DNA from 3 places in the Paenibacillus sp. Y930 genome. Region 3 is predicted to be linked to each of the others. Evidence: predicted binding sites of a transcription regulator. Region 3 holds the regulator's gene; each other region holds the start of a gene.
What was found. Region 3 encodes LexA, which represses DNA repair genes until DNA is damaged. Its sites were predicted from a motif close to CGAACATATGTTCG; they were not measured.
Positions count from the first base shown of each region.

Region 1: the regulator LexA is predicted to act here: its motif matches at 6,229-6,242, upstream of AC1TO5_RS04235 (DNA polymerase IV).
Region 2: the regulator LexA is predicted to act here: its motif matches at 6,879-6,892, upstream of recA (recombinase RecA).

Region 1 covers NZ_JBXCIX010000001.1:881,709-892,114, forward strand. The annotation lists gene clpP (ATP-dependent Clp endopeptidase proteolytic subunit ClpP) at 1-33, opposite strand, end outside; gene tig (trigger factor) at 282-1,571, opposite strand; gene AC1TO5_RS04210 (hypothetical protein) at 1,671-2,531, opposite strand; gene AC1TO5_RS04215 (HD domain-containing phosphohydrolase) at 2,769-3,881, shown strand; tRNA gene AC1TO5_RS04220 (tRNA-Arg) at 4,023-4,099, opposite strand; gene AC1TO5_RS04225 (YolD-like family protein) at 4,210-4,458, opposite strand; gene AC1TO5_RS04230 (YhjD family protein) at 4,474-4,947, opposite strand; gene AC1TO5_RS04235 (DNA polymerase IV) at 4,944-6,206, opposite strand; gene AC1TO5_RS04240 (DUF2935 domain-containing protein) at 6,398-7,195, shown strand; gene pdxR (MocR-like pyridoxine biosynthesis transcription factor PdxR) at 7,279-8,775, opposite strand; gene AC1TO5_RS04250 (pyridoxamine 5'-phosphate oxidase family protein) at 8,886-9,518, shown strand; gene AC1TO5_RS04255 (hypothetical protein) at 9,792-10,265, shown strand; gene AC1TO5_RS04260 (sugar phosphate isomerase/epimerase family protein) at 10,369-10,406, opposite strand, start outside.
Region 2 covers NZ_JBXCIX010000001.1:232,159-242,564, forward strand. The annotation lists gene pduL (phosphate propanoyltransferase) at 1-182, opposite strand, end outside; gene AC1TO5_RS01180 (dipeptidase) at 347-1,282, opposite strand; gene AC1TO5_RS01185 (stage V sporulation protein S) at 1,679-1,939, opposite strand; gene AC1TO5_RS01190 (TIGR00282 family metallophosphoesterase) at 2,188-2,985, opposite strand; gene rny (ribonuclease Y) at 3,075-4,616, opposite strand; gene AC1TO5_RS01200 (regulatory protein RecX) at 4,825-5,496, opposite strand; gene recA (recombinase RecA) at 5,759-6,808, opposite strand; gene AC1TO5_RS01210 (competence/damage-inducible protein A) at 7,090-8,337, opposite strand; gene pgsA (CDP-diacylglycerol--glycerol-3-phosphate 3-phosphatidyltransferase) at 8,424-8,999, opposite strand; gene AC1TO5_RS01220 (YajQ family cyclic di-GMP-binding protein) at 9,083-9,574, opposite strand; gene AC1TO5_RS01225 (helix-turn-helix domain-containing protein) at 9,609-10,406, opposite strand, start outside.
Region 3 covers NZ_JBXCIX010000006.1:101,142-111,547, forward strand. The annotation lists gene glnA (type I glutamate--ammonia ligase) at 1-381, shown strand, start outside; gene AC1TO5_RS17225 (DUF4261 domain-containing protein) at 565-1,476, shown strand; gene AC1TO5_RS17230 (phosphatidylinositol kinase) at 1,765-2,061, opposite strand; gene AC1TO5_RS17235 (hypothetical protein) at 2,255-2,665, shown strand; gene AC1TO5_RS17240 (polysaccharide deacetylase family protein) at 2,716-3,834, opposite strand; gene AC1TO5_RS17245 (excalibur calcium-binding domain-containing protein) at 4,052-4,801, opposite strand; gene lexA (transcriptional repressor LexA) at 5,107-5,736, opposite strand; gene AC1TO5_RS17255 (LysM peptidoglycan-binding domain-containing protein) at 5,902-6,291, shown strand; gene AC1TO5_RS17260 (DUF896 domain-containing protein) at 6,459-6,665, shown strand; gene AC1TO5_RS17265 (hypothetical protein) at 6,700-7,209, shown strand; gene AC1TO5_RS17270 (HAD family hydrolase) at 7,296-8,078, shown strand; gene AC1TO5_RS17275 (hypothetical protein) at 8,155-8,577, opposite strand; gene AC1TO5_RS17280 (hypothetical protein) at 8,613-9,041, opposite strand; gene AC1TO5_RS17285 (1,2-dihydroxy-3-keto-5-methylthiopentene dioxygenase) at 9,343-9,882, opposite strand; gene metH (methionine synthase) at 10,089-10,406, shown strand, end outside.

The sequences.
Region 1 (10,406 bases), on a different contig from region 3:
CGTCTGTTCTACAACGATTGGAACTAAGTTCATGCGATCAACCTTCTTTCATCTTAGACTTAATGTGAACACTTTTATTGTATCACGTTGGAGAAGTGATGTCATTTTTTCAATCAATTCCGTCACTACTTTTAATCTTATTACTCATATGTATACGGTCATTCAAAAGCTATATGTATATTATGTAAGCAGAAACTTCATTAGCAAGTCCATCGTTCAAAAATAAGGCACGTATACTTACGTGCCTTATCTCTTATGTTCTGCTTTATATGTTGTACAAATTAAACAGCTACACTATTGCTAACTAGGAATTTAATTGCTTTACGAAGCAATAGATCCTCAGTCAAGTTTTCTATGTTGCCATTTTTCGTGAAGATTTCACGAATTTCTTCAGCTGGACGGTTGTAAGCTGTAGAAAGGCTAGCTAGTTCCTCGTTAATATCCTCTTCAGATACTTCAATAGATTCAGCTTTAGCTATTGCTTCTAATACAAGATTGTTAAGTACGCGTTTTTCTGCGTCACCCTTCATTTGGTCACGAAGCACTTGTTCGTTTTGACCAGAGAATTGGTAGTACAGATCTAGAGTCATACCTTGAGAGCTTAGACGGTTTTCGAAATCTTGTAGCATATAGTTTTGCTCAGTTTCTACCATTGCTGCAGGAATTTCTACAGTAGCTGCTTCCGCAACTTTAGCGATAATTTCTGCTTCTTGAGCTTGAGCTGCTTCTTTTACTTTGTTTTCTTGTAGCTTGCTTGCAAGATCTTTTTTGTACTCTTCTAGAGTATCAAATTCACTTACGTCTTTTGCAAACTCATCATCAAGAGCCGGAAGCGTTTTGCGTTTAAGCTCATGCAACTTAACTTTGAAAATTGCTACTTTACCAGCTAGACTTTCTTCTTGGTAACCTTCTGGGAATGTTACTTCAACATCTTTGAAATCACCAAGTTGCATACCTACTACTTGTTCTTCGAATCCAGGAATGAATGAACCTGAACCTAGTTCAAGAGAATGACGTTCAGCTTTACCACCTTCAAATGCAACGCCATCTACATAACCATCAAAATCGATTACAGTAACGTCACCATTCTCAGCAGCACCTTCTTCAACAACATTAAGCTCAGCATGACGTTGTTGTAGACGCTCTAATTCAGCAGCGATTTCTTCTTCTGTAACTTCAGCAGAAACTTTAGCAACTTCTACGCCATTGTAAGCACCTAGAGTTACTTCTGGTTTAACTGTAACTTTTGCAGTAAAGATGAATACTTGTCCTTTTGCAAATTGAGTTACATCGATTTCTGGACGATCAACTGGTTGAATGCCAGTTTCTTCGATAGCTGCAGAATATGCGCCAGGAAGAATAATATCAATTGCATCCTGATACAAGCTTTCAATTCCGAATTTTGATTCGAAGATTGAACGAGGTACTTTACCTTTACGGAATCCAGGTACATTTACTTGTGCTGCAACTTTCTTGAAAGCTTGATCTAATGATTCTGATACTTTCTCAGCATCCACTTCTACGTTGATTGATACTGTATTTGATTCTATTTTTTCCCAAGTTGCTTTCATTTTATGCTTTCCCCTCCAAAATGCTCATGCATTGTATGTTTTCACGTCTAATAAACCACTCTATTATATACAAGTTAATCATTATTTTCAAGGTAATAATTAATCGATATCTTGCAAGTATAGAGCTACCTCACGAATTACTCGACTAGCTTGCTCATATCGGAAGCGATATTCATTCGTAATTCCATATGTTTCACGGATATCGTCATCCACGGCATACCCATAAACAATGAGTTGCATCGTATGATGTAATCCAGCAGCAAAGCAATCTTCAATGTACTCTTCTTCATTCAACATCCATCCATAACTACGCGTACCATATATGCATTGTAAACATTCTAACCATAGCTCAGTAACTAATATTGGCATTGTTACATCCACTTGTTCGAGTGCTAACATCGCTTTGTCTAATATAGCATTGACAGAATCCGGAAATTCATTCATTGATAATGGAGTTTCTTCAATGAGAAGATGTACTGTTTCATCCATGCGATTCAGTTGTACGGTACCAGAGCAACCTCTTTTTTTCAAGCATTGTAATGCTTTAAATTGTACCGCAGAGGTTAGTGTAGCCTCTTGGAGCCAATTAATCAACTGTTCATTTAATTCAGGAGCGTCCAAATACGTTGCACGCTCAAGCGTGAGCATTTGCTGATCCATCGGTATTGACGACTTTAGAGTTTCCATAAGTTTAGCCGCAGCTTCTGTAGAATTAGTAGAACCATAATCACTTAACGCAGCTCTTCTAAATTGTTCCTCTAAGTCTTCATGCTCAAGTCCATCTGCCTCATCGACAGACGGAAACGATTCTTCTAGCCAATTAAGAAGATTTCCCCACTCGATAGCATGTTGACGTTCATCACCTTGACAGCGCAATAAAAACTTCAATAAATCTTTGGCTTCTTCAAACTGCTCACCTTCCAGCAGCTTAGTCAATTGAATTTGATGTTGGTCAAGCATCGCTGGAAATAAAAATATATTTTCAGAAAAGTTCTGTTCTTTATTACTATTATCGGAAATATTAACACCACCTAATGATTAGCTGAGAAACGACTTTTATTTTTCTTTCGTCAAATTATACCATGAACACTGACCTGGCAACTGTCTTTTCTTTAGTAATAAACAGGATTTTATCACTTTTTGGAGAATTATTGTAGTATGTAGTCGAAAAAAATGCAGAAGATAGGGGAACGCATTGTGATCACTGAACATACACCTGAACGTTTACTGCGGATTATTTTCAGCTATGTGGAAAAAATCCCTGCATCCCACAATCTCCAAGACCTGCTTATGCTAATGGCTAATATGGGAAAAGAAATGATTCTTGCTGATCGCTGCTCCGTTTGGCTCATTGATCATGACAACAATGAACTCTATACAACCGTAGCACACGGCGTTAATGAAATTAGAATTATGTCCGGATCAGGTATTGTCGGCTCGGCAGTCGCACAAGGCATTCCTATCGTTATTGAAGATGCTTATCTTGATTCGCGGCACAACATAGAAAATGATTTGCGTACTGGCTATCGCACAACATCAATGATTACAGTTCCTTTTCGCAACAGTGACAATATAATTATCGGCGCCTATCAAGCAATTAATAAAATGACGGAAGCCGCTGTTTTTTCCGATCAAGACTTAGAATATTTGACGCTTGCAGCTTCTTATGCTGGTAAGTCGTTAGAAACGTTTCTATTGCATCAAGAAATTATCGATACACAACGCGAAATGATTTCCGTCATGGGAGAAATTAGCGAGCTGCGTTCACGCGAAACCGCTAATCACGTTAAGCGTGTTGCTGCATATTCCTATATTTTAGCGCTTGGCTGCGGACTGAGTCAAGCTGAGGCAGAGTTGCTTCGTGACGTATCGCCTATGCACGATATTGGCAAAATAGCTATTCCAGATAATATCTTGAACAAGCCTGATCAGCTCACAGTAGATGAATATACGATTATGAAAACCCACACTTTAATCGGTCAGCAGCTACTCGGATCATCACAGCGCAAGCTGCTTCATACCGCCGCTATTATCTCAGAGCAGCATCATGAAAAATGGAATGGGACAGGTTATCCTCACGGCCTAACAGGAGAAGAAATTCACCTCTTCGGAAGAATTACAGCAGTCGCTGATGTGTTTGATGCATTAAGTACTGCACGAGTGTACAAGCCTGCTTGGGATATCGATAGAATAATAGCATTATTCCGTGAAGAACGCGGTAAGCATTTCGATCCAGCGATCGTTGATATATTTTTCGATAAGTTGCCTGAGTTACTTAACATTAAAGAGAGCTTAGCTGACTTTGTGTAGTAAATGGGCAAGAAAACTCCGAAAAGCATCGTGTTCGAACGTATTTTTCGCTTATTCTCACAAAATAAAAAACGCCCAAACCGTTGCTATTGCTAAGGTTTAGGCGTTTTTTCTATATGATAATCTTTAATGGAATAGTAATGGCGTCCCAGGCAGGATTCGAACCTGCGACAACTCGCTTAGAAGGCGAGTGCTCTATCCGACTGAGCTACTGAGACGCGGCACAAGAAATAATATATCACAACGCCGCGCCCTACGCAAGACTTTTTTTATTTTTCTCTTAAACTCGCTACCATATGGTCAACAAGCTCATCTATATTGTTTCAAACTAGTTAGCATTATTGATCTCCATAATATCCATGAAGGGCACTTTCGTTAGCTTGCCATCTCCTTCAACGTGGACAAGTCTTGTTCGTGAATCTAATTTTACTATTTTCCCTATGACCGATTCGTCCCAATTCCAAACCTCCAGCTGCAGCTCTACTTCTTCTTGATAGGCTTCGACTAGGCGCTCGCCCATATCCTCCAAAATCATTTCATCCCTAGTAGGTCGTTTCGTCCCCTTATACTTTGCCATACTATCTCCTCCATGTTACTCTTTCCCCGTTCTCAGTTTGATTCCAAGCTCCTCTGTATATTTGGTCATCCTAATGCTTATCGCAGAACGCATTGCTTCTCTAACAATGCCAAACCTTTCTTCATATCCTCTACAATAATATCGAAAATAAAGGATACCATCATTCGTCTCTTCACTAACTACTTCTATGTTTTGTTTTTTCAATTCTCTCTTTAGCACATAGTAATCGTCGGAAACGCGGAACATGATGGTCTCTAAGCATCTCATAACTACTCCCTTTAAAGCAATATGTGAGAGTGCCATATCGTCCATACACTTTTTGATCATCGTAATCATATGTGGCAGTATAATATAGTCTCGAATCTTCGTCAGCTCTTCTGGCGTAGGTCTGCCCGTTAATTTATTATTGTCCCGTTGATCATATTGTTCCTTGTGCTCGGTCAGAAGCATTTTCGACTTCCACCGCTCATTACCATCCAATTTACTCATTTAAAATGCCCTCCGATCTGTCCTGCTCTTTCACGAGCTACCCCTGCGTCTAATAAAGACGATGCACGCATAATCGCAGTTTCTCCGAAACGATCTTTGATATGGTCTGCAGCCTTCTCCAGCTCATATACTTTAGCACGATCATTGAATAGATCGAGTTGCTGCGCATCGTCTCCCGTTAACTGCGTAAGCGATATCGCAATATGGCTCACTGCAAAACCTCTCCAATTTTCATTAAATAACCGCGATACAACTGTGATAAGCTCATGCGTAATGGATGTAAAATGACATAAAGTCACTTGACGATTAAATGTATATCTCCGGTTATCATCTGTCTCGCCTACAGCAAGGGTTACGACTCTTCCTTGATATCCAAGTCTCCGCGCTCGACTACATACTTCAATGCAGAGTTCGAGTAATACAACCTCGATATCCTCCTTTTGGCTGTACAACGAAGCTTTGAGCGTCTTGCCATGACCTATTGACTTAGGTTTTCCATATATTGATGAAACGACTGGACTAGGATCAATCCCTCTAGCCGTTTGCCAGTAATATTCAGCTTGAATGTCGCTTTGCTTGCCCATAATTTTAGACATGATCCGTTTGAAATCAGGTAGTTCCATTGTTGCAATGTCGCCAATTGTATGAATCCCACGCCTTACAAATCGCTTGGTCATACGTGATGCTACCATAAACATTTTATCGATTGGCAAAGGCCATAGCTGCTGCTCAATATTGCTTTGATCCAAACGAAATATCCCTTCGCTCATCTGTTTGGCAAAATTATCTGTTGCCATCTTAGCTAAAATTTTCGTAGGACCAATTCCAACCCTAGACCATACTCCGGTTGATAACATAACTTTATGCTGTATTTGTCGTGCAATCTCTTCGGCAGACCCATACATCCCCATAGACCCGGTAACATCTAAAAATTGCTCATCGATAGAATATGGTTCCACCAAATCAGTGAAAGTCTCAAATATTCTCGTAATTAACAATGAAATTGTAATATAACGTTGCATACGTGGTTTGATGATAACAAGCTCAGGACATAAAGCTAGCGCTTCACTCGCCCTCATAGTCGTCGATACACCACGTGCTTTAGCAATCGGACATGCCGCTAATATTATGCCTGATCGACGTTCTGGATTGCCTACAGCAATTGGCTTCGTCAAGTATTCGGGGTGGGCAGATTTTTCAATACTCGCATAAAATGATTGGCCGTCTACAAGGAGTATAGAGCGCTCATGAGTTGACATCCCTAACACCATCCTCCATTTACGAACACTTGTTCTTATTTTATTATACACCAAACAAACGTTATATATGCAACTTTTAAAAAATTCCAATTTCGTTATCTTCACTTCGAATCGTTAATGATGACAGACATAGGACGAAATCCCTTTACATATAGTCTTAAATGATTGAACTTACAAAGGAGATGTTGTCATTGGCCGATCAGTTTGTCGTTCGTTCCTTGGAAGAAATAAGGTTTTGGTCACGGATCATGAAGGAACATTCGCTCTTTCTTAGATTAGGTTTCAGATGTGACGATACTCAATTGATTAATGAAGCGAACCAATTTTACTCCACGTTCGAGGCTATCGAAAATAAAGCTAATGCTCTTACATTCGGAACAGATCCTAATGTAATTAGAAAATTCAATGAAGACGTCCATACTGCCGTTTCTTATATTTGGGCCTTCAAAAGAAAAGTACTTGGTCTAATCGTTACATGTCAGTTACCTGGTGCCAATAACTTCCCGCTACTCGTTGATCATGTTAGTAGGGAAGCTAATTATTTCCGAAACCGCTTATCAGAATTAAATGCAGGACGATTAGAGCCTTTACCTGATGCGATCATCAATGAAAATGTGTTCTTCCTCAAAATCATGGCCGATCACGCCAAATTCATTAGTCACTTACTCGATCCTTCTGAGCGTCAGCTCGTAGAACAAGCTAATAACTTCAGTCAGGAATTTGACCAATTACTATTTCAAGCACAGGATTTAAGCTCGATGCGTCCGCAAGCGCAAACAGTGCCGCTGCTTGATCAATTCCTTGATCAAAATAGAGTGTCCGTTACATCGCTTCGTGACTTCAAAAAGACTGCTAAAGACTTAATTGAAGCCTGCCGCATTAAAAGCATTATTCATCCACTACTAGCAGATCATGTGTTTCGCGAAGCAGAACATTTCCTCGTTATTATTGATACGTTTGAAACTAGCTTGAACAGTAATCTTGCTTAGTTTTCGCATTTTTGATTGGATATAAATAAAACCCAAGAATGCTGTTAAACCAACATTCTTGGGTTTTAAGTTTGGTTGGACTTTTATTTGGATTGGACATTCTGGACAACCCCAACATTGCTCCGCGCCTCTACCATGCGCATGACACCATCCGTAATTTGCTGCTCATCTAGATGAGCAAAACCTAGACAAAACGCTTGTTCACTATCCCCTAGATAAGACCCTCTTACATCTGCTACCTGCACATTCAATTGTTCACAACGTCTTAGAAACGGCTCAAACTCCACTTCCGTCCCTTTCCATCTTGCATAAATATGTAAGCCTGCATCGATTGGATAAAGCTCTAAAATATCTTGCATCTGCTCCATTAGAAGTTTTAATAATAGCTCCGCTTTTTTACGATATATCCGCTTCATCCGTCTAATATGTCGATCATATAACCCCGTATTCATAAAGTCCGCAAGTGCACGTTGTTCAATAATGGAACTAGGATGTCTTTCGTACACCTTCTTAGCAATCGTGAACCAATTTTTCAATGCATCTGGTAATACAGCATAGCCAAGTCTAATATTTTGCATCATAGTTTTTGAAAATGTGCCGATATAGATGACTCTTCCATTCCGATCTAAAGACTTTAACGGTTCATTCGCTCTTCCATAATGGCGAAATTCACTGTCATAATCGTCCTCAATAATGTATGCATTATTTTCCTCAGCCCACTGCAAAAGCTGTTGTCTTCTCTCCATACTAAGAACAACACCTTTCGGGAATTGACGGCTGGGTGTAACAATTAATAGTTTGTATGAGCAAGCTGTACTAGTAGTAAATACAATCCCTTCATTATCTACAGGAAAAGCATGAACCTTCCCTCCAACAGAGTGCACAGCATTGCGTAACCCAACGTAATGAGGATTTTCCATTGCTACAGCATCACCTTCATTAATTAGCAATTGGATGATTAAAGCGATCGCTTGCTGAGAACCATTAACAATAACAACATTGTCAACATTAACGTTTATCCCTCTAAATGTATGTAAATGCTGCGCGATACTTTCTCGCAATGGCGCATGTCCCTCTGAAGAATAGGCATCGATACTTTCCTTCTTATATTGTTCTCGCACTTGCCCAAACATTAGTCGATTCCATTCATGAACTGGAAAATGTCTTACGTCTACTTGTCCTAAAGTGAAGGATATAGGATCAGCACTTCCACGTTGAACTTGCGAAACTTCTCCTCGATGAAGTTCAATTTCTACTAAACGTTTGCCCCAATCTGACAATTCAGCATCATTTACAGGCAACTTAAGTGAACTATCGTTAACATCAAGTTGATGATAGATAACGAATGTCCCGCTTCCCATTACACTTCGAACAAACCCTTGCGAATGCAATCGCTCATAAACTACATTAACGGTGCCACGAGATAATTCGTATGTCGAAGCCAATTGTCTACTCGAAGGGAGTTTCGTCCCCGCTGAAATAGTGCCACTCAATATCCCTGCTTTCAACGCATGAAATAAAGCATCACTTTTGTGACCATACTGCTCAAAATATTTATAATAAGGCAAATATAGCTCCAACTTGCTCACTCCTCTAAAGTGGTACAGTAAAAAGATTATAAATTGGACCTTTTTAATTGTCTCTTCTAGTTATACAATAAATCTCATTACTAATGTAGAGGTGATTGTTCGTGAGAAGAAAAGAGTTTGCTATGGGTGATGAAAATATCGAGGACGTCATTGCTTTTCTTGAAGAAATGACTTTTGGTTTCCTGGGGACGATCGGAGAAGACGGCTATCCCAACATTACACCGCTTAACTATGTATATTACAACGGAGATATTTATTTTCATGGAAGTAAAATCGGTGAGAAAATGTCTACTCTTGCAGCCAATTCAAAGGTCAGCTTCTCTGTGGCCAAAGAATACGCGATCATCCCCTCTTATATGAATGATCCAAAATATGCTTGTCCTGCAACCGCATTTTTCAAATCCGTACTATTTAGAGGTCAAGCTGAAGTTGTTCATGATCTTCAAGTGAAATGTGATGTATTTACTGCATTTATGGAAAAGCTACAGCCAGAAGGCGGCTACGATGCAATTATTCCTTCCGATCAAGGATATGCAAAACAGGTCACGGCTGCTGCCATCGTTAAAATTCGTGTGGAAACGATGACGAGTAAGTTCAAATTCGGACAAAACTGGTCTGAGAAAAAAATCAAAAAAGTAAGTGAGCAATTAGTTGATAGAGATCAAAATCTGGATCAAGAAACGGTAAGACTTATGGATCTTTACTGTCCTCATATGAAAGATCAAACTACTTGATTAGATATCATATAAATAGAAAGGTCCATTCTGATTCATGGAATGAACCTTTCTTCTTAGCTATAATACACAAGCTACATTTATTCAACCCCCTCAACTAATTAGCATAATCATATCTCAATATAAGTTACTAATTGTATTTTTTCTAATATTTTGCAGGAGTTTAACGATCATATACTGAATAATTCTAACATTAGCAATTAATAAGATTCGTACTGTAGCAACAATGAGAAGGTTAGGGATTAGATTAAAAATATTTAAGGAGAATTAAATATGAACCTTCCAACATTCAGTGAGAGAGATTTTTATAATAGATTTGTTAGATTGCGTAAATCTAACTCAACAACTCTAAAGGAAATTTTCTTTCAAGCATTTTGCAATGTTAAGTCTCATAGATATGAAAGATACTTAGCAAACAAAAATTGGCCAGTCTGGTCAGCAATGCCCTATGAGTGGGATATTGTCACAAAAGATGACTTATTACATTCCCCTCCCTTCACGGGTAATGTTTATGTAGGGTGGGATTATGAAGATCCTTACGTAGGTATGTATGGACTTGGAAGTTACTATTTGTTTCAATTGCCTTTCACAAAATTTATGAATCATTATGAATCTTTTCCGGAGAATACTTATGTATTTGACGATAAATTAGAACTCGCATTAGTGTCGACCAGTTTGGAATTTAGTAACTATATACCAAAAATGCGACTTTACACTAGAACTAATGATGAGAGATTGTATATATAGAAGAAACGTCTAAACCTTAGTAAATACAAGGGTTTAGGCGTTTTTTTCTACTACTGTATGAAAATACGATTAATTTCGATTATGCGAATCTTTCCTATATCTGTTATATTCCTGCTTCAGCGAAAACTTTGTCAAAGCCCC
Region 2 (10,406 bases), on a different contig from region 3:
ACCTTTGGAAATGATCCTTTTGCTCCAACTACTGCAACTGTCTCATTCGCAGCAAATTGTCCAGGTTGAGATAATGGTTTAAACTCAGTTAGCTGATAACCTTTACCGAATAACACCTCTACGTGTTCTTGGGATAGATGAATATGTCTTGCTGATACGCCTACAGATATTTTTTTTTCCATTTCTCTTGCACACTCCAATATTATGTTTTTCTCTCTCATGCTCTACGCAATAAGAAAGACATACGACTATTACCGTACGCCTTTATCATAACACTTATCCGTTTAACGGAACAAGTCATAGCAGCAATCTGTTGAAAATTTGTAAATATTGGATCATTATGCGATTACCATATCTTCATCAAAAATTGATATGCATTTCTCCACATCATCTTTTCAACTAATTCATGATCGTAATGCTGATGAAGCAACTCCTCAAGATGAACCATATGTGACGGATTCATTAGACCATCGATATATTTATCAATACCATCGAAATCAGAGCCAAACATCAGATGATTTGCACCGCCAAGCTGTAAAATATGATCAATATGAGGAATGAGATCTTCGATCGTAGCCATCTCGTCTTCAATAACAAACCACGGCACAAAGGTTAAGCCAATTAGTCCGTCCCGCTCAATAATCGCTTTAATTTGTTCATCGGTTAAATTACGTGGATGATTACAGATCGCCCTTACATTAGAATGCGATGCAATGATTGGCTCTGTACTCGTGCGATAAACATCCCAAAAACTTTTCTCAGAAAGATGCGACACATCAATCGTTATCCCTATTTGATTACATTTGCTCACAAAATCACGACCTAAGCTGGAAAGTCCTGACCCTTGCGGCTCTAATACTCCATCTGCAGCCCAGTTCATAGCATTCCATGTAAGACCAGCAAAGCGCACGCCTAGACGTTGGAGAATGGGAGCTAGATAGATATGCCCCTGCAAGCCGTCTACGCCCTCTATCGACAGTATAGCGCCTACTTTATTAGTAGCCTTACATCGCTCTACATCAATGGCCGAATCCACAAAAATAACATTAGGATGACTAATAATTTTCTCGTAAAATATTTCCACACATTTAAGTATCGTTAATATATCTTTATTTCGTTCAGATGGAATATAGATTGCAAAAACTTGAAGCATATAGTCTGATTGCAGTAGTCGATCCAATGTCACATCTATTTTTGCTGAGAAATCATTCTCGTCAAATTCAATCGTCTGATCCAGCAGCATTTTACTAAGTACATCACAATGAAAATCAATCTTCCTCACATCGCGCCCTCCTAAAACTTTTCATATACGTCTTGATTTCACTTCTTAGCTATGGAAAGTTACTTCGGAAGCATACCTTAACTTTTCATTTACGTCTTGATTCCACTTCCCAATATCGCCTCTATAATAGCAAATAACCTGTTTACATAGTAAACAGGTCCAATTACAATGAAGGTTCAAAAAGTGGACTTTCGAAAGCCGAGCAGGTGGAGCGTTACTTGAGAACGGCGGAAGCGCAAGTGTACGTTATTGGTACACGCGAACCGTACTTTCCAAGTTCGCTTCAGATGCGACGCCGAATACGCTACGTTAGCCTAATCATCGTTATCAAAGTGCACTTCTTTGAACTACCTTAATAGCTCATAAGTATTTTCCGTATGGACCGTTACAACTGTACTATCTCGGTTCTACAATAAGTTTAATAGCGGTACGGTCCTCTCCATCAATTACAATATCTGTAAAAGCAGGTATGCAAATTAAGTCAACTCCACTTGGAGCTACGAACCCTCTAGCAATTGCTACAGCTTTTACTGCCTGGTTCAACGCACCAGCACCAATCGCTTGTAGCTCGGCTACACCACGTTCTCTTAATACACCAGCAAGCGCACCTGCCACTGAATTAGGATTAGATTTCGCTGATACTTTTAATACATCCATGATAAGTACCTCCCCTAGAATGTTTGAAAGACTCTACTTTATTAATACTATTCGAGTATGAGCGAATAATACCTCCCTAAATAATTTTATCATTCTAAATATTCAGACTTTTCATTAAGGGTTTAAGTTGCTATTGAACTACTTCTTCCTATAAGGGTTCAAAAAGCGGGCTTTCGAATAACCTACGTTAGCCTAATCATCGTTATCAAAGTCCGCTTTTTGAACTTCCTTTAAAGGGAAAAAGCTGCTTATTGCATAAGCAGCCATGATTCTTCTGTTAAGCGAATCTTCTCGATTTTGATAGCTTTCCCCGTTTGATCATCAAGCTCAGCGATGATCCCATGCAGATGCCACTTTCCTTCATCTACAACAAAACGAGTAGGCATTTGCGTTAAGAAACGATGCAAGACAGCTTCCTTCTCCATGCCTAGTACCCCTTCTTTGGATCCTACCATACCAACATCTGTTAAATAAGCTGTACCTTGCGGTAAGATCGTATCGTCGTTTGTTTGAACATGAGTATGCGTACCAACGACAATGGAAGCTTGACCATCTAAATACCAGCCCATTGCAATTTTTTCAGACGTTACTTCAGCATGGAAATCGACGAGTATATGGGGAGTAATTTCTTTTGCTTCTTCAATTAATGCATCTGCCGTACGGAATGGACAATCGATTGGCGGTAAGAATGTACGTCCTTGGATATTTATAATTGCAAGCTTTTTGCCATGTACATTGATAATTGTCATCCCTCTACCTGGAGCTACTTCTGAAAAGTTAGCTGGTCGTACAATACGAGGCTCATCATCAATCCACTCAAAAATATTTTTATTATCCCAAGTGTGATTACCCATCGTAATGCCATGAATTCCCCAATTAAAGAAGTCATTCGCAATAGGGCGAGTAATCCCTCTGCCTGCAGCAGCATTTTCACCATTAGCGATGATAATATGGGGATTGTACTTATCTCTTAGCGCAGGTAACACTTGTCTTACCGCTTCTCTTCCTACACTTCCTACTATGTCGCCGATAAATAAAACTTTCATTGTGTACCTACCTTTGTTGTTCATTTTAATAATAAGCTGAAAAATAGAGAAGTGGCTGGAATCAGCCACTTCTCTATTACAATTCATCGTTATTTTGCATATTCAACGGCACGTGTTTCACGAATAACCGTTACTTTAATATGTCCTGGATAATCTAGCTCACTCTCGATCTTTTTCGTTATATCGCGAGCAAGACGGAATGCTTCTGTATCATCAATCTTCTCAGGCTGTACCATGACACGAACTTCACGACCAGCTTGAATTGCGTAAGATTTCTCAACACCTTCGAAGGATTCAGTAATATCTTCTAGTTTTTCCAAACGCTTAATATACGTTTCTAATGTTTCACGACGTGCACCTGGTCTTGCAGCTGATAATGCATCTGCAGCACCAACTAGCATTGCAATTACGGATGTCGCTTCAGTATCTCCATGATGAGAAGCAATACTGTTAATAACAACTGGATGCTCTTTGTACTTCTTAGCTAACTCAACACCAATTTCAACGTGTGAGCCTTCTACTTCATGGTCAAGCGCTTTACCGATATCATGTAATAGTCCAGCACGTTTCGCAAGCGTAATGTCTTCACCTAACTCAGCAGCCATTAGACCAGCTAAGTAAGCAACTTCCATTGAATGCTTCAGTACATTTTGACCATAGCTTGTACGATATTTCAAGCGACCAAGAATTTTGATCAAATCAGGGTGTAAGCCATGAACACCAACTTCAAATGTAGCTTGTTCACCGTATTCGCGAACACGATCGTCGATTTCTTTACGAGATTTTTCGACCATTTCTTCGATACGAGCAGGATGGATACGACCATCTGCGACAAGTTTCTCAAGAGCAGTGCGAGCAATTTCACGTCTGATAGGGTCAAAGCCAGACAAAATGACCGCTTCCGGTGTATCGTCGATAATTAGATCGATACCAGTCAATGTTTCTAGTGCACGGATATTACGACCTTCTCGACCGATAATCCGCCCCTTCATTTCCTCATTCGGAAGTGTTACTACAGATACCGTCGTTTCAGCGACGTGATCGGCAGCACAACGTTGAATAGCAAGAGAAATGATGTTACGAGCTTTCTTATCTGCTTCGTCTTTAGCCTGTTGTTCAATATCCTTAATCATTTGTGCTGTTTCATGTCGTACCTCTTGTTCAACATTAGATAGAATAATTGCTTTCGCATCTTCCATCGTTAAGTTGGAAATACGTTCTAATTCACTGAGCTGTTGCTTGTAGAGCGAATCGATTTGTTCCTGTGTTTCCTCAATTCGTTTCTCCTTGCTGACTACAGTTTCTTCTTTGCGTTCAAGTGCTTCTAACTTTTTATCAAGAGATTCTTCTTTTTGAAGTAATCTTCTTTCTAAACGTTGTGTTTCGTTACGACGCTCACGAATGTCCTTATCAGCCTCTGAACGCACCTTATGGACTTCATCTTTTGCTTCTAGCACCGTTTCTTTTTTGACAGCTTCCGCATCTTTTTTAGCTTGTTCGACAATTTGAACTGCGGCTTGCTCTGCACTAGAAATTTTAGCTTCAGCAATCGACTTTCGTAACTTGTAACCAATCCCAAAGAAAATTGCGCCAACAAGGATAACAATCAAGATCCAGATGATCTCATTCATCTTGTTCACCTCCTTGTTGCATACACCAAGGCATTGCTTGGGATGTTATTGTGTTTTAATCGGTTCCATACCGTCTCAATTACGTCATTTGACGAATAAATAAACATTTTGCATCAACTCTTGGAAGTTAGATTGAAACAAAATTTGAAGGAATACTACTTCATTTTATCTGTTCGCAAATTCAATTGTCAAGCAATTCCCTATTAATCTATTCTTCACTATTACTTTTCTGCTCAATTTCTACGAAGTTCATCACTTTTCTGATTAATGTACTCGTATTTCCTTTGCGTAGAAGAAAAAGTTGCAGCTTTCTTCTTACTTCGCGTTCCTCACCCGACAAACTTCGAAGTTTCTTAACTGCTACGCGACATGCAGCTTCAAATTCTTCCTCTTCATCAAGCTCAGACAATGCCATTTGGATAGCACTTTGTGAAATTCCTCTATTTTTCAAATCATGAGCAATTTTAACTCGTCCACTGCCCTGAATTCTAGTTTTCGATTGTACGTAAGCAATAGCATATTGCTCATCATTCACATAGCCGTCCTTTTGCAAACGTTCTAGTGCATGCGAAATATGTTCGTCGTTAAATTCTTGTCGTTTCAAATAGTCTGCAATTTGTCTACTTGATCGTGCTTTTATTCCAAGATAACGAATAGCTTTAATATATGCCATATATTTTCCATTCACTTCTATAATCTCGGCAATTAATGAAGATGTTAAACATTGTCCCTTCATTAATCGATACTTTATGAACATATCCTCGTGTACGACAATTGGTTCCTCTATATGTTCTATGGAGAGTATATACTCTTTATTCTTTTTACGATCTACTTTCACAGCAGTAATAATATGCTCCAGAGCAGAATGTATTTCGCTCATCTATAACAAAACCTCCTAAAACTTTTCATTTGCTACTTGATTTATCTTCTCGCTAATGAAAAGTTACTTCGTAAGCATATACCAAACTTTTCATTTGCTACTTGATTTATCTTCTCGCTAATGAAAAGTTACTTCGTAAGCATATACCAAACTTTTCATTTGCTACTTGATTCATCTTCTCGCTAATGAAAAGTTACTTCGTAAGCTCATTCAATATAAAAATCGCCGCTCTATATTAGAACGGCGATTCCATTAATTATGGTTAAATTTCCTCATCAAAATCGTCGTCTTCATTTTTACCGTGAGCTAAATCCATATTAGGATTTTTATTAAGATCGTACGTTGCACGGATTTGAGTTTCAATCGTTTGCGATACTTCAGGATGATCCTTCAAATATTGCTTCGCATTTTCACGACCTTGTCCCAAGCGTTCCCCACTATAAGAGAACCATGCTCCACTCTTCTGTACAATATCCATATCTACACCGATATCGATAATACTTCCTACTTTAGAGATACCTTCACCATACATAATATCAACTTCTGCTTGTTTGAACGGTGGAGCTACTTTGTTTTTAACAACTTTTATACGAGTACGGTTACCAACGATATCGTTACCTTGTTTCAATGATTCGACACGACGAACTTCAAGACGAACACTGGAATAGAACTTCAAGGCACGTCCACCAGGAGTTGTCTCTGGGTTACCGAACATTACGCCAATTTTCTCACGAACTTGGTTAATGAAAATAGCAATTGTTTTGGATTTAGAAATTGCACCTGAAAGCTTACGAAGAGCCTGTGACATTAAACGCGCTTGTAAACCCATATGTGAATCACCCATATCGCCTTCGATCTCTGCTTTCGGTACTAGCGCAGCTACCGAGTCGATAACGATAATATCAACTGCACCACTGCGAACAAGCGCTTCAGCAATTTCTAACGCTTGCTCACCAGTGTCTGGTTGGGAAAGTAATAGCTCATCAATGTTAACACCAAGTTTGCTAGCATATAAAGGGTCAAGAGCATGCTCAGCATCGATAAATGCTGCTTGTCCACCAACTTTTTGCACTTCTGCAATCGCGTGTAGTGCAACCGTTGTTTTACCAGAAGACTCAGGACCGTAAACTTCAATAACACGACCACGAGGATAACCACCGATTCCTAAAGCAATATCAAGAGCAAGTGCACCACTTGATATAGTCTCTACTTGCATATGTGTAGATTCACCTAACTTCATAATAGAGCCTTTGCCAAATTGCTTTTCAATTTGACGTAAAGCGTTATCTAACGCTGCACGACGATCACTCACTAGATCCACATCCTTCAATATTTATAATATTATGATACCCTTTTTCTGCTCGCTTGCCAACACTTTTTTTCGAACATACATTCGTGTTTTTCCCACCTCGCTTTCTAAAGCCACTTCTTCTGCTCCGAATAACGAAAAAGAACCGTGGCAAAGAGTGATCTTTGCTACGGTTCTTCCATAACTAACTTCATTATAATCGTTAACAGATTTTGGAACAAGCTAATTTTCACAATAACTTTTAATTATATTGCATGTTCAAAAAACGGGCTGTTTGAACTACCCTATTCCTTAATCGCTTGCCATAGTCGGTACTGTAAGCTCTTCACCGTTTTCAATTGAATGGAGCTTCGATCACCACTCAAAGATAATTGAAACACCTTCGTTTCCTTGCCTCGTGCCGCTATCCCAATGAAAACCATACCGACAGGCTTGCCTTCCGCAGTTCCAGGACCCGCTACGCCCGTCGTAGACACGCCGTAATCACTATCCAACAGTTCGCGTACACGCTCCGCCATTAGTTGCGCAGTCGAAGTACTAACCGCTCCTGGTGCAGACTCTCCTTCTAGATGTTCCATTGGTATCCCTAACAATCTTTGCTTCATATCATTCGTATACGTTACAATGCCACCATCAAAACAATCGGAGCTTGTTGGCACTTTCGTCATCAGTAAAGAGAATAATCCACCTGTACAGCTTTCAGCAGAAGCAATCGTCAACTTCTTAGATTGCAGAAGATGTACGATTTCTACTTCCATCGGAATATCCTCTTGTGCGTATAGATGCGCCCCTACGAGTTTATCAATTGCGACAACGGTCTCATCGATTTTACGGTTTGCTTCATCCAAGCTATTAGCCTTAGTTGATACGCGAATAGAAACTTCGCCTTCTTTCGCATATGGGGCAAGCGTGGGATCAACTTGAGTCTCAATTAAAGGCAACAGTACTGCTTCAAGATTAGATTCGCCAATACCTGCGAATTTCAGAAGGCGACTATATAAAGGCTTCTCATCGGTCATAACGGTACGTAACCAATCGACAACAGGACCATTCAACATTGTCCGCATTTCTTTAGGCGGACCTGGCAACAACACATACAGCGTATGATCTTGAGCTAAAGCATTGCCGACAGCAAGACCCGCTGCATTATGCAATGGCGTCGCTCCAATGATGGAATGCGCTTGGCGCACATTACTTTGTACCATATCTAGACCACGCGATGAAAACAAATGTTCAATCGTTTCCATTGATGGAGAATGTATTTCAAGCTCTCTACCTAAATATTGTGCGAGGATATCCTTCGTAATATCATCCTGAGTAGGACCAAGCCCCCCTGTAAACAGTAGTAGATCAGCACGCGAGCGACCGATTTCTATTGCTGCACGAATTCTGTCGGCATTATCTCCTACAACCGTTTGATAATACACATCTATTCCCAATTCCGCTAATTTCAACGAAATATCTCTCGCATTCGTATTTACAATTTGCCCCATTAACATTTCCGTGCCTACTGCAATAATTTCAGCCTTCATCAATACACCTCTTCATCTGTTTGTTCGGATAATCGTACACAAATCTAATAATGCACCCCTTCTATATTCCGAAGAGGTGCATTACATTATTCCACTGGAATTAATGATTTGTTTTTTATAAAATAGTCGATACCTGAATAGAGCGTAATTGCAGCTGCAACCCATGAAATAATAACATCAAATGGGAAGTCTATAAGTGCAAATGGGAAGTTATTCAAAAGAATGGAAATAATCATTGTAATTTGAATGGCCGTTTTCCATTTACCCCACGTACTTGCAGCAACAACTTTACCTTCCAGTAAAGCAATTTGTCTGAGACCAGTAACCGCAAATTCACGACTTATAATAATAATAGCAATTAGGGCGCTTAACTTATCCATTTCAACTAAAGCAATTAATACAGAGGCAACTAATAGTTTATCAGCTAAAGGATCAAGCAACTTACCCAAATTAGTAACGATCTTGTTTTTGCGGGCAATGTAACCATCTACGCCATCCGTACTTGCTGCAATAATAAAGATGAGCACAGCAATAACTTGCGCATACGTAATCGTGAAATCCGATAAAACAAAGGATCCAAAATTAACATTAACTAACAAGAAAAACAGAATGATAGGCACCAAAAATATTCTAGCTATCGTAATTTTATTAGCTAAATTCAAAAAAATTCCTCCCATCGGCGCCACGTAGTTCTCATATCGTAGGCCAAGCTTCATGATGACTACTATGTATGTGGTTTTATTATCTATCGAAAATTAGTAAATTGCAAATCTATAGGCAATTCAGCACCACGTAATAAATTCATTACAGCTTGCAGATCATTTTTGCTTTTTCCGGTAATACGTAGTTGATCACCTTGAATTTGACTCTTCACTTTAAGCTTCGAATCTTTAATTAAATTGTTGATCTTTTTGGAAATATCTTGTTCAATACCTTGACGAATTTTAATCGTTTGACGAACAGCTCCACCAGATGCACCTTCTACTTTACCATAGTCCATATTTTTCGTCGGTACACTACGTTTCACCATTTTGTCGATTAAAATATCGATCGTATTTTTAAGTCTATTGTCATCATCACTCAAAATCGATAATTCTTCTTTTTCGATCGTAATTTTCGTTTTACTGCCTTTGAAGTCAAAACGTGTTCCAATCTCACGCTCAGCTTGTGTCACTGCATTATTCAATTCTTGTAAATCAACTTTGGATACGATATCAAATGAACTTTCGTTACTCATAATAATCCCCTCTCATTATCAAGCAAGACGACAGCTACTGAGCTGTCGTCGTATTTTCTACAGCAGCTGTGTCTAATTTTAATAGTATGCGTGTATTTCCACTGTTCCCATCGCCATCTTCGATCAAGACGTCATCCATCGTCGCTTCAATATAGCTCGCATAACGCATTACGATATAAACATCTTTGGAAACATTATAGTTAACGGTGTCTCCATCTGCCATTGTAGCGTAATGAATTCGCGTTCCATTTTTTCCGCCTTCATATATTTCGATCCAGCTAGCACCACCGGATGCGACTAGTTGTAAGGAGTATGCGTCTTTCATAGGACTGATCTTAAACACATCATCTTTACCAACTTTTTCAACAAACGATATCGTTACTGGTTCAACAGTAGGAATAGGCGTTGGTGTTAACGTAGGCACTATAGTTGGTGTCGGTGTAATTTTAGCAATATCAGAATCTTCGGTAATCCCCTTAAGATTGTTATTATCGGCAGGTTCACTTTCCTTATTAAAAGCATAATACCAAATGACGAAAACAATTAATCCAAGAAAACACCACATCAACGCTGTAAATCCGATTTTTCCGAACTTTTCCGATGAGGCAGAACGCATTCTCTTCGGCTTACGTGCAGGGATCGGTTCATTAACAACCTCATCTGTCGTAGGCACTTCATCGTGATAATATTTTAATACTTCCTCGGCATCTAATTCAACGACATCAGCATAATTTTTAATAAATGCGCGAATATAGAACTTTCCGGGTAATACATTATAATCTCCTGATTCTAATGCTTCTAAATAACGCTTTCTGATTTTGGTTACATCTTG
Region 3 (10,406 bases):
ATGATTCGGATTCCAGCATCACGCGGTATTTCGACTCGTGTAGAAGTGCGTAATCCAGATCCAGCCGCTAATCCATATTTGACACTTGCCGTTGTATTGAAAGCGGGTCTAGATGGTATTCGTAATAAGACGACTTTAGTTCCTCCGACAGACCGTAATATTTATATTATGTCTGAAGAAGAGCGTCTAGATGAAAATATTTTCAGCCTGCCTAACGATCTTCGTGAAGCATTGAATGAGCTACTTCGTAGTGATGTTATCTGCGACGCACTGGGCGACCATGCGTTAGCTCACTTCTATGAACTGAAAGAGATCGAATGGGATATGTATAGGACCCAAGTTCACCAATGGGAACTTGATCAGTATTTGACGCATTACTAATTAGGGGAACCCTTGATGCTACTGGCATTGAGGGTTTTTCTTGTTGGGGGGCAGTGCCATTATTGGTGAAAATAGGAAAAAGGTATGATGGCGGGAGGGAAGCCTATCCTTTACACTTGATGAGGAGCTTGTACGCGTCAATGCAAGATCGAGAAGAGAAGATAAAATTAGGGAGTGTACATTATGAATGAAATGATAGAACAACAGAAAGATTTCGGTTTTGCGAGAGTATACGCGATTGAGTTACTCTACAAAGAAAAACCGTTACTTGATCGCGAACTACTTTATGCCAAAATGGAGCAATATACTGGAAAAACAGATCAACCGCAAAATGAAGATAACAAGAGCGGCTCGCTGGCCGTATGGGAACCCTATGAGCAGCCGGAGCAGGGCGATATGCTTCATTTTTTTCATTTGAATTATATGGTGGAATATTCAGAAGGGGAAATGCCTGCGCAAACAAGTATTACAGGTATGAGTCCGCACCCGATATCCGAATATGAAGAAGCAGTTCAGCAAAGTTGGCATTGGAATGAAGCCGGCCAAACTCTGCAGGAGTGCAACTACTCGTTACTACTCGTTGATATGATGGCATCTGGACTGGAACCGAAGAGAAGATTGGAGCTACATACGAATGCGCTTCGTGCAATTTTGGAAATTGCTCCTTGCGATGCTATTTATTTTAGAGAAAGCAAAAAGTTGGTTGAGCCGCGCATGTTTTTGACTGCTGTTGATGCAGGAGAAATTTTATACGGAGCAGTGAACATTCGTTTTTATAATGTTGAAGGCACTGGAAGCAACCGTCAGGAAGGTCTTATGGATTCCGTTGGACTCGCTGCACTGGGCATTCCTGATGTGCAATGCCACTTCTATGATATGGATACTTCTGAGGTAGCCGACATATTGACGAATTTTTCTTACTATTTGTTTAATCAAGGCGATATTATTACGGATGGCGAAACGTTAGGCTTTACAGAGGAGATGCGTTGGCGTTGCGAGCATCAATATGCACTGGCTGCTCCACATCGCGTAGTAATTGATCTTGATCCCGGCCAGCCATACTATGCGGGACGTCAGGGCGGAGTTGACGAATAGTCGATAAATACCTAACAGGGCACCTTGTTATAAGGCGCCCTGTTTACAACATATTAGTTTACTTAGGAATGATGACGACGATGTTTTTTAGCGATTACAAGTACTCTTTGCCCAGGTCTAATTCTTAAAACTTTAGTTCTTCTAGCAACACCCATAGGAGTCACCTCCATATTCAGATAATACTATTATATGAAAGTTAATTGAAATTGCTCTAGACGGATATAACCCTTTGAAGTTAATTAATTAAGTATAAGAGGGGGAATGATTTGATATTCCCCTCTCGACTGATTAAAAGAAAAACGGGAGTAAAAATAAAGCTCCGATAGTCGAAAGCGGAACTCTGCGCTGGAAAAATCTGCGTCTAGGAAAAAAGCCGGGATGAAAACCAAACTGTCTATAGGTAGATTCATATTCTTGGAAACCATTTATTCGATCTGCCATTTCATTTGTAGGAATTGCAAGTGTGACATAATCTTGATCGACATGAGCAATAAATCCGTCATATGAATTACCGTCTGTAGTTTGAATACCGACATATTTATTCATACAACTCCAACAAATTTCTTCATAACCATTACTTTCCATTGTTAGCCTCCTTAGTATCTGACTCACAATAGTCTATGGTCTAGAAACTATAATGCACATGACATTCGCCTATTAATATAAAAAGAAGATTTTGATGGAAATCAAGAAAGTACAAATCATAAGTTAATTTAGTATAGTATTTTCAAAGGAGTTAATGTAAAATATAGTAAATTAATGTTAAGGTGGGTTATTCATGAAAGTGTTTGTTTATTTTCGGCTTAAGCATGCTTTGTATATTATTATTTCTTTGTTGCTGCTTACTAGTTGTGCATATCAGCAAGTCACGACGATTACTACAAGTACATCTAACGAAATAACAGCTGAGGGGATGTTAGCTAATCCTAATCGAGACTTTTTCCAATATGAAGAGGGATTTTATGTTAACGCAACTAGAACAGGGGAGAGTGAATTTGAATACACATTAGGTAAGGAAATTGGTGAAATAACTAAAATTTCAACAAAGGCAAAGCAATACCAAAGTGGAACAGCTAATATGCTACCAGTGGGCACGAAGCTTTATGAAACGGATGCGTCTTATATTGTAGCTGTTGTAGAAAATGTTGAAATTCCTTATACGCAAATAATTAGTGCTAATGCAGAGTGATAGGTTCTTTAATCTATATTAGATAATAGAAAAAAACTAAGGCTTGAAGCTCAAGCCTTAGTTCCATATAACTCATCTAGAGTAACGAGTGTGAATCCTTTATCCTGTAAATCTTGAATAATATAAGGGAGTAGTTCGACTGTATTGCTAATATGCTTACCACCAAATGAATGCATAAGAATGATACTATCTGGCTTTGTATCATCGTTAATCATTTTCCTCATTTCTTCAACTGATGTTCCAGCCCAGTCCCGAGTGTCTACATTCCATCCCACGAAACTTCTACTATCGTTTTTCATAGCGTCTCTAACTACATCATTAACAGCTCCATAAGGCGCTCTAATCCAGTCTGGCTTAAAACCAATAGCAGCCTGTATTAACTCATCTGTCCGCTCTATTTGTGCAACAATCTCTTTACTAGTAAGCTTAGTCAAATCCGCATGATTATAAGAATGATTGCCTATGGCATGCCCTTCATCCACAATTCTTTGAAGAACGGAGCCGAGTTTTTCTACTTGTGTTCCAACAACAAAGAAAGTAGCTTTTACTTTATATTGTTTTAATATATCTAAGATAGCAGGAGTATACTTTGTATCGGGACCATCATCAAACGTTAGTGCGATATATTTTTTAGTTGCAACATCTGGATCAGATGGTTGAATCGGTTGTTCGGTAGATTCGGGTTCAGTAACCGTTGGAGGCTCTGTTGGTGCTGGTTCTGTAGCGGTAGGTACTTTTGTTGTTTCTTGCTCTGTACTGTTATGTTCTTGTTCAGGTATCTCTGTACTCGTTGGTAATTCTATGTTTTCAGGTGTAGATTCAGGCGATATTGTAGGTGTTGGTGACGTTGCTGGATCATTAGAAATATTAACGTTTTCATCGATATCATTGTCGGGATCTTGTACAGAAGGTAGATCGATATCGTTAGATTCTGGCTGTTTATTCGATGTAATGTCTGACGTTTGCTCTGAATGAAAAGATTCTGTTAACGCTGAAGACTGTGAGAATAATGGTAAAATAAAATGTTGGACAGCTTTCGATTGGATACTGAAAAAGGGAATGATCATTGCAATGAATAATATTAGTGCGAAAAGTCGTCGTCGTTTTCTTTTTTTCTTCTGCTTGATTATAACCATTCTTGTAGTCGTTGATTGATCAGGGATGTACATGACTTCACGCCTTTCGTAAAAACACAGAGAAGTATGCTTTAACTTATTAGGAATGGGTTAAATATTCAGTGTGTTGTTCTCTTATATACTAAACGTATGAGGGAGGAATAAAGTTTTCGAATTATAGAAAAAAAGAGCCTTACATCGCAATGATGCAAGACCCTCTTAGAAATCAAATTATAGGTTATAAATTATTGAAAAATTTCAATAATTACTACTAGACTTCACAAGCTATTCCATCACCATCACGATCTAATTTCTTAGAGTAGCCAGGATCACCCTTCATAATTGGAGCAGCACCTGCCTCACGAACTTCTGTACAGTTTTTATATACAATATTCGATGGTGTAGATGTCGCACTACTTTCTGTATCCGTAGGATTTTTGCCAAATAGATTTTTCGGTTTTGTTACAATAAATAATACTTTCTCACCGTTGTCGTAAGCAGATAATTGATGGCCGACCCAACTGCCAGCACCTCGATTATCACTTGGATTGATATACGCTACGCTAGCGCCTTTTCCACCTTCTGCACACATTGCCATTGGCCACTCATCGCGATCATAGCCTTTCATAGTGTCAATGCCTGCCAAAGAATTTTTACGATTTTCATCTGCTCCTTCGCGGTCGATAGTACACACATCTGAATGACCATTTTCTATTGCGCTGTAAATATGGAGTGCGGTTTCAGGATAGCTATCGCTAGGGAATTCAAGAATATAATCATAATCGTCGGGTTCCGTTTGCGTGGTAGTTACTGGTGTGACGCTTGGCGCTGGAGTAGCTACATTGTTCTCAAGTTCGACAACTGGAGACGTGTTCTCATCTTCGTGGGAACTACTTACATCTTCATGCTTAGATTGTTCTATCACTGAATGATCAACAACGGATGGAGCTGTTATATCAGTTCCGCAAGCAGTTAACAATAACAGAAGCAAAAGTGAACATAACATAAACCATTTTTTCAAATTACTCACTCCTAAAACTTTTCATAGCATCTCGATATTCTTCATTGAAAAATGAAAAGTAGCATCGAAAGCATAAGCCAAAACTTTTCATATTCTTCTAGATAGGGCATGCTGTGATGAAAAGTTACATCGTAAGCAAGGGCTAAAACTTTTCATAGCATCTCGATATTTTTCATTGAAAAATGAAAAGTAGCATCGAAAGCATAAGCTAAAACTTTTCATATAATCAATTCCATAAAAATAGACCATCAGTTACATAGTAACTGATGGTCTATTAAAGTATGCATACAATGAGAATTAGATAATCAATGCATATCACGGAATAATCCGATTACTTTACCAAGTATAGTTACTTTTTGCAATCGGATTGGCTCCATAGAAGAATTTTCTGGTTGCAATCTAATATGATCTTTTTCGCGGTAGAATGTTTTGACGGTTGCTTCATCATCTTCAGTCATAGCAACAACGATATCACCATTGTTAGCTGTTTGTTGTTGTCTAACAATAACCATATCTCCATTATGTATTCCGGCTTCGATCATGCTTTCACCGACAACATTTAAAATAAACACATTATTATCTCTAACAAAATTAGTAGATAGCGGGAAATAATCCTCAATGTTCTCTGTAGCGGTAATCGGTATACCAGCAGTAACTTTACCTATAACAGGAATATGCTTAACTGGAAAAGGAATGATATTACTATCTTCTTCAACTGTATCTTGATCCAAAATTTCAATCGCACGAGGCTTAGTTGGATCACGGCGAATAAATCCTTTTTTCTCTAGGCGATCCAAATGACCATGAACCGTAGAACTTGATAATAATCCAACTGCTTCCGCAATTTCGCGAACAGATGGTGGATAACCTTTATCTTTAACTTCTTGCTTAATAAAATCTAATATAGATAGCTGTCGCTTTGATATTTGTTTCATCAAGATCATCTCCACATTTTATTAGGCAAATTATAACATAGAACTCGAGTTCGCACAAACATAAGTTCTCAAGAATATATGTTCGTATTTTTATTGGAATCCATTGACACGGAACGTCTGTTCGTGTATTCTAAAAACAGAACAAACGTTTGGGGGATGGTTTTCATGTCAACGTATAATCCATATGCATATCGCAGTTATATAAGTTCCAGTAACAGTAAGAGAGACACTCAAGTACATAAGCAGTCTGTTCGGTTTTCTCTACCAAAGGTATCGATGATCAGTAAAGGGTTTTTTATACTTACGTTAACTGCACTTATTGTAATGAGTTCGTTTTTGTTCAGTGCTACAGCTTCGACTACAAATGGTGATTCACTGATGGATGGTGAAACGATTATCGCTGTAGGTGCTGGCGATACACTTTGGGATATTGCAAAGCATCATTATAGTAATACCTCAGATATTAGCTATATTGTATATCTTATTAAAGATCGTAATCAGTTAGAAAATGCGACTATTACTCCTGGTCAGCAATTAATATTACCTTCATTATAATGATTTTGAATATTAGTCTGTAAAGTTCATCGATAGAAGATGCAACTTTATAGACTTTTTTGTTATAATGAAATTATTGTTCTAAAATCAAAGAAATATGTGAAGTTGCATCTCCTTGAAATTCATGTCAACATTATGGGATTGCTAGCTAGAAGGGAGTGGAAGAAATGGATATGGAGAAATTGATTGCTCGTATTAATGAGCTATCACGTAAAAATAAGTCAGAAGGTTTAACAGCTGATGAGACAAAGGAACGTGAAGAATTACGTAAAAAATATCTTCTCAACTTTAGATCTAATATGAGACAACAACTTGATAATATTGAGATAGTTGATGATGATGACCAAGGTGACAATAAAACAGTATTAAACTAAATATTCATTCAAATAGTTCAGAGGGGGATTTATATTGTCGCGTTCTTGGGAGAGAAAAGTTAAGAAAAATATGGCTACTGTTAATAAAGCACGCAAGAAATCAGGTGCTGGAAATTTAGTTATGAATGTTGAGAAGAAACAAGAAACTCGTTTCACTGGTCGAAATTACATTTTACCTGCAGTACTTGTTCTATTTATTGGTATGTACAACTTTTTAATGCTGATGGATCCTACATTTAAATTCAATACGATGTATTGGATAACGATTGTGAGTTACTTCTTACTTGCAGCATTGTTCTATTTCCGCAAACCATACCTAACAATAGGAAAAGACTATGTTCAATCTCGCAGAATGATGGGGGACAAGCAGTTATTTGCTGCTGCTATTAAAGAAATTAAAATCCAAAGTGGATATGTCATTATCGTTCCCAACCATGGAAGTAGTTGGACATACTCTAAGCTGTTTAATCGTTTCCCATTGCAAGATATGTCGGTAGCATTAAAGAAATTTGCTGAGAAACATGACATTACATTTACAGAGTAGAGCTAGTGATTATTAATTATGTAAAGAAAAATTGTATGAATAGATTTGAATAGGGATAGTAACATGACTTAAGGGGAGAAACCGACGTGAAGAAGGCAGTACTTTTTGATTTGGATGATACGTTACTGTGGGATGATCGCAGTGTGAAAGAAGCATTTCGTGTTACATGTGAATTTGCCCAAGCAGAAACTGGAGTTGATCCAGAGGCGCTAGAACAATCAGTTCGCCAAGAAGCTAGAGCGATCTATGAAGCTTTTGACGCTTTCCCGTTCACAAAAATGATCGGTATTAATCCGTTTGAAGGACTTTGGGCTCGTTTTGCTGAAGGAGAACAACAGGAATTCCGTCAACTTCAACAATTTGTACCTTCCTATCGTACGAATGCTTGGACGAAGGGTCTAGCAGCACTTGGTATTGATAATGCAGAGCTAGGTGAGAAATTAGGCGAAATGTTCCCAGCAGAGCGCAGAAGTCGTCCTATCGTCTATGAAGAAACATTTGCAGTATTAGATCAATTGAAGGATCAATATAAATTATTACTTCTAACGAATGGTTCACCTGATTTACAACGTGAAAAGCTGGCAGGTGTTCCGCAGCTTATTCCTTATTTCGATCATATTATTATTTCAGGTGAATTTGGGGAAGGCAAACCTAGAGCTTCGATATTCCAACATGCTTTAAGCCGTTTGGAACTAGAAGCAGAAGACTGCATAATGGTTGGAGACAAATTAACTACGGATATTCTTGGCGCTAATACAGTTGGAATGACTTCTGTCTGGATTAATCGCCACGGTATAGACCGCAATGATGATATTATTCCTACACATACAATTACTAGCTTGAATGACTTATTTGAATTGTTAGCTTAATTACTTAATGAAAAAGCATCTGAGCTGCAGATCTGTGTAGCTCGGATGCTTTTTAATATCTATGCGGGTAACTCATTCAACGTTTACGTCGTTTTCTAATGCATATAGTTACTGCTGTTGCGATTAGAATGACAGCACTTATTAGCAGCATATAAGTTGTTTTTTTATTTTTTTGGAGTTCATTGATTTGCTCTAGATCGTAAGTAGCATCTGATAAAAGTTTTGTTCCGCCACAAATATCATCGGTTGCTAATTCACCAGCTACATATTTATATAAGTAATTTTTTTTAGAAGTTTCATAAGCATAAACAACATATTCATCACCTTCAATCAACACTGTTCCAGCAGGAGTTACTAATGTAATGATGTGTAGTTCGTCCCCTTTTAATGTTGAGGACACTTCAAAAGTTACTCTGCTTTTCTTATTAATCGAACCAACATCCTCGTAAAAATGTTCAACAACCTTCCCAACGAATACAGCGTCATTCTCTTTATACAACTGTTTTGGTTCTACTTTATATATTGAAGTTATTGTCAGGAATTTTCTAATATAGCAAGTAACTTTTTGCCGTCTTTCTTTGTAGTTTTCCCATACTTGGCCTGACCTTCGACAATTACTACTAATATATTCTTATTAGGTGAAATCCAAATATCATAAGTTACTGGTTCATATGAAATAGTAGGATCAGTATAGATAATATCAATTCTATAATCAGCAGACTGAGACATAGATACTAATAGGTTTTCAAAGGAGATATTTTGTATAATTTTCATTACAGTTTCGACATTTTTAATATCCTCCATTTTATTATAAACGGTGTAGCTTTGCCCATCTGGTTTACTGAAGTGAAGATTTAAGTTTTCATAAGGGTTTTGCGCATCCAATGCTTCTTTTTCGTTACAAGCAACTACAATACACATGATGAACAATAATAGTAATGAAGCGACAATACACTTTTTCATATTTATCCTCCAGTATAAAATATATTTATTCATCGCGAAGTGTCAGTACATTGAAACTTATCGACATCATTACTTATGAGCAAACAAACTTAATCCTCAATAGTAACATCCATTGGCTTGATATCTACATAACGGATAAATGATTTGAAATGTTGCTAATTTTTGTAAATTTAAATTAGTTACTGCTGTTGCGAATTCATCTAAGAACAATGAAAGAGAAGGGATAACTGCTTAATAACGAGGGCTAAACAATAAAAAAGCTGGCCTGCCAAATGACAGAACCAGCTTGATGATGGCGAGATTATTTTTGGAACGCAGGATCATCATGAGAATGTGCAATCCAGCCTTCTGTTTCTATAAATAAGCGAATAGCTACGATTTTTTTGTTGTCCATTAATGTGAAGAAGTGAGGGATGTTCTCAGGAACAGAAATCAAGTCCCCAGCTTCTAGTTCAACATCGAAGTAACCAACATCTTCAGTACCTTTAATAATAAAGATCCCTTTACCAGCAGTTATCGCACGAACTTCATCTTCAGTATGTGTATGAACGTTCTCGAATTTTTTAAGCAATTCTTCAAGATTCGGAGTACCTTCTGATAATGTAATAACATCCCAAGTTAGATAGCCACGACGAACAGCAATTTCACGGATTTCATCATCGAATGTAGCAAGAATTTCTTGCTTCTCTTCATCAGTAAGATCAAACTTCTCTTGTAGACCAACACGTAGCTTGGAAACATCCCAATGTTCATAGATTACGCCTTGTTGTTCAAGGAACGCGCCTACGTTTTCTTCTCCTTGAATACGTTCGTCTGTATTTCGAATTCTTATCTCAGCCATGTATTATTCCACCTTTTCCAATAGGAATTAAATTCTTATACGTATAATTATAAATGATATTGATGTACTTGTCGATTATTTACCTTTCAACTTTGGTGAATTTCTGATAAAATTTGTGTTAGTGATTTTGGGAAGGGTGTATATAATTGTTAATTAGCAAACTTCAAGAAGAACTTCAAAAGAGAATTCTTATATTAGACGGTGCAATGGGAACGATGATTCAGCAGGTTGATTTGACTGAGGATGACTTCGGTGGCGCTGAATTAGATGGCTGTAATGAGATGCTTGTATTAACGAGACCGGATGTCATTCAGTCTATTCATGAGCAATATTTAGCCGCTGGTGCTGATATTATTGAGACGAATACATTTGGCGCTACAAGCGTTGTACTAGCCGATTATGATATTCAAGATAAGGCAAGAGAAATTAATTTAGCAGCAGCAAAGCTAGCAAAGGATGCTGCTATCAAATATAGTACGCCAGAAAAACCGCGTTTTGTTGCGGGCGCGTTAGGTCCAACAACG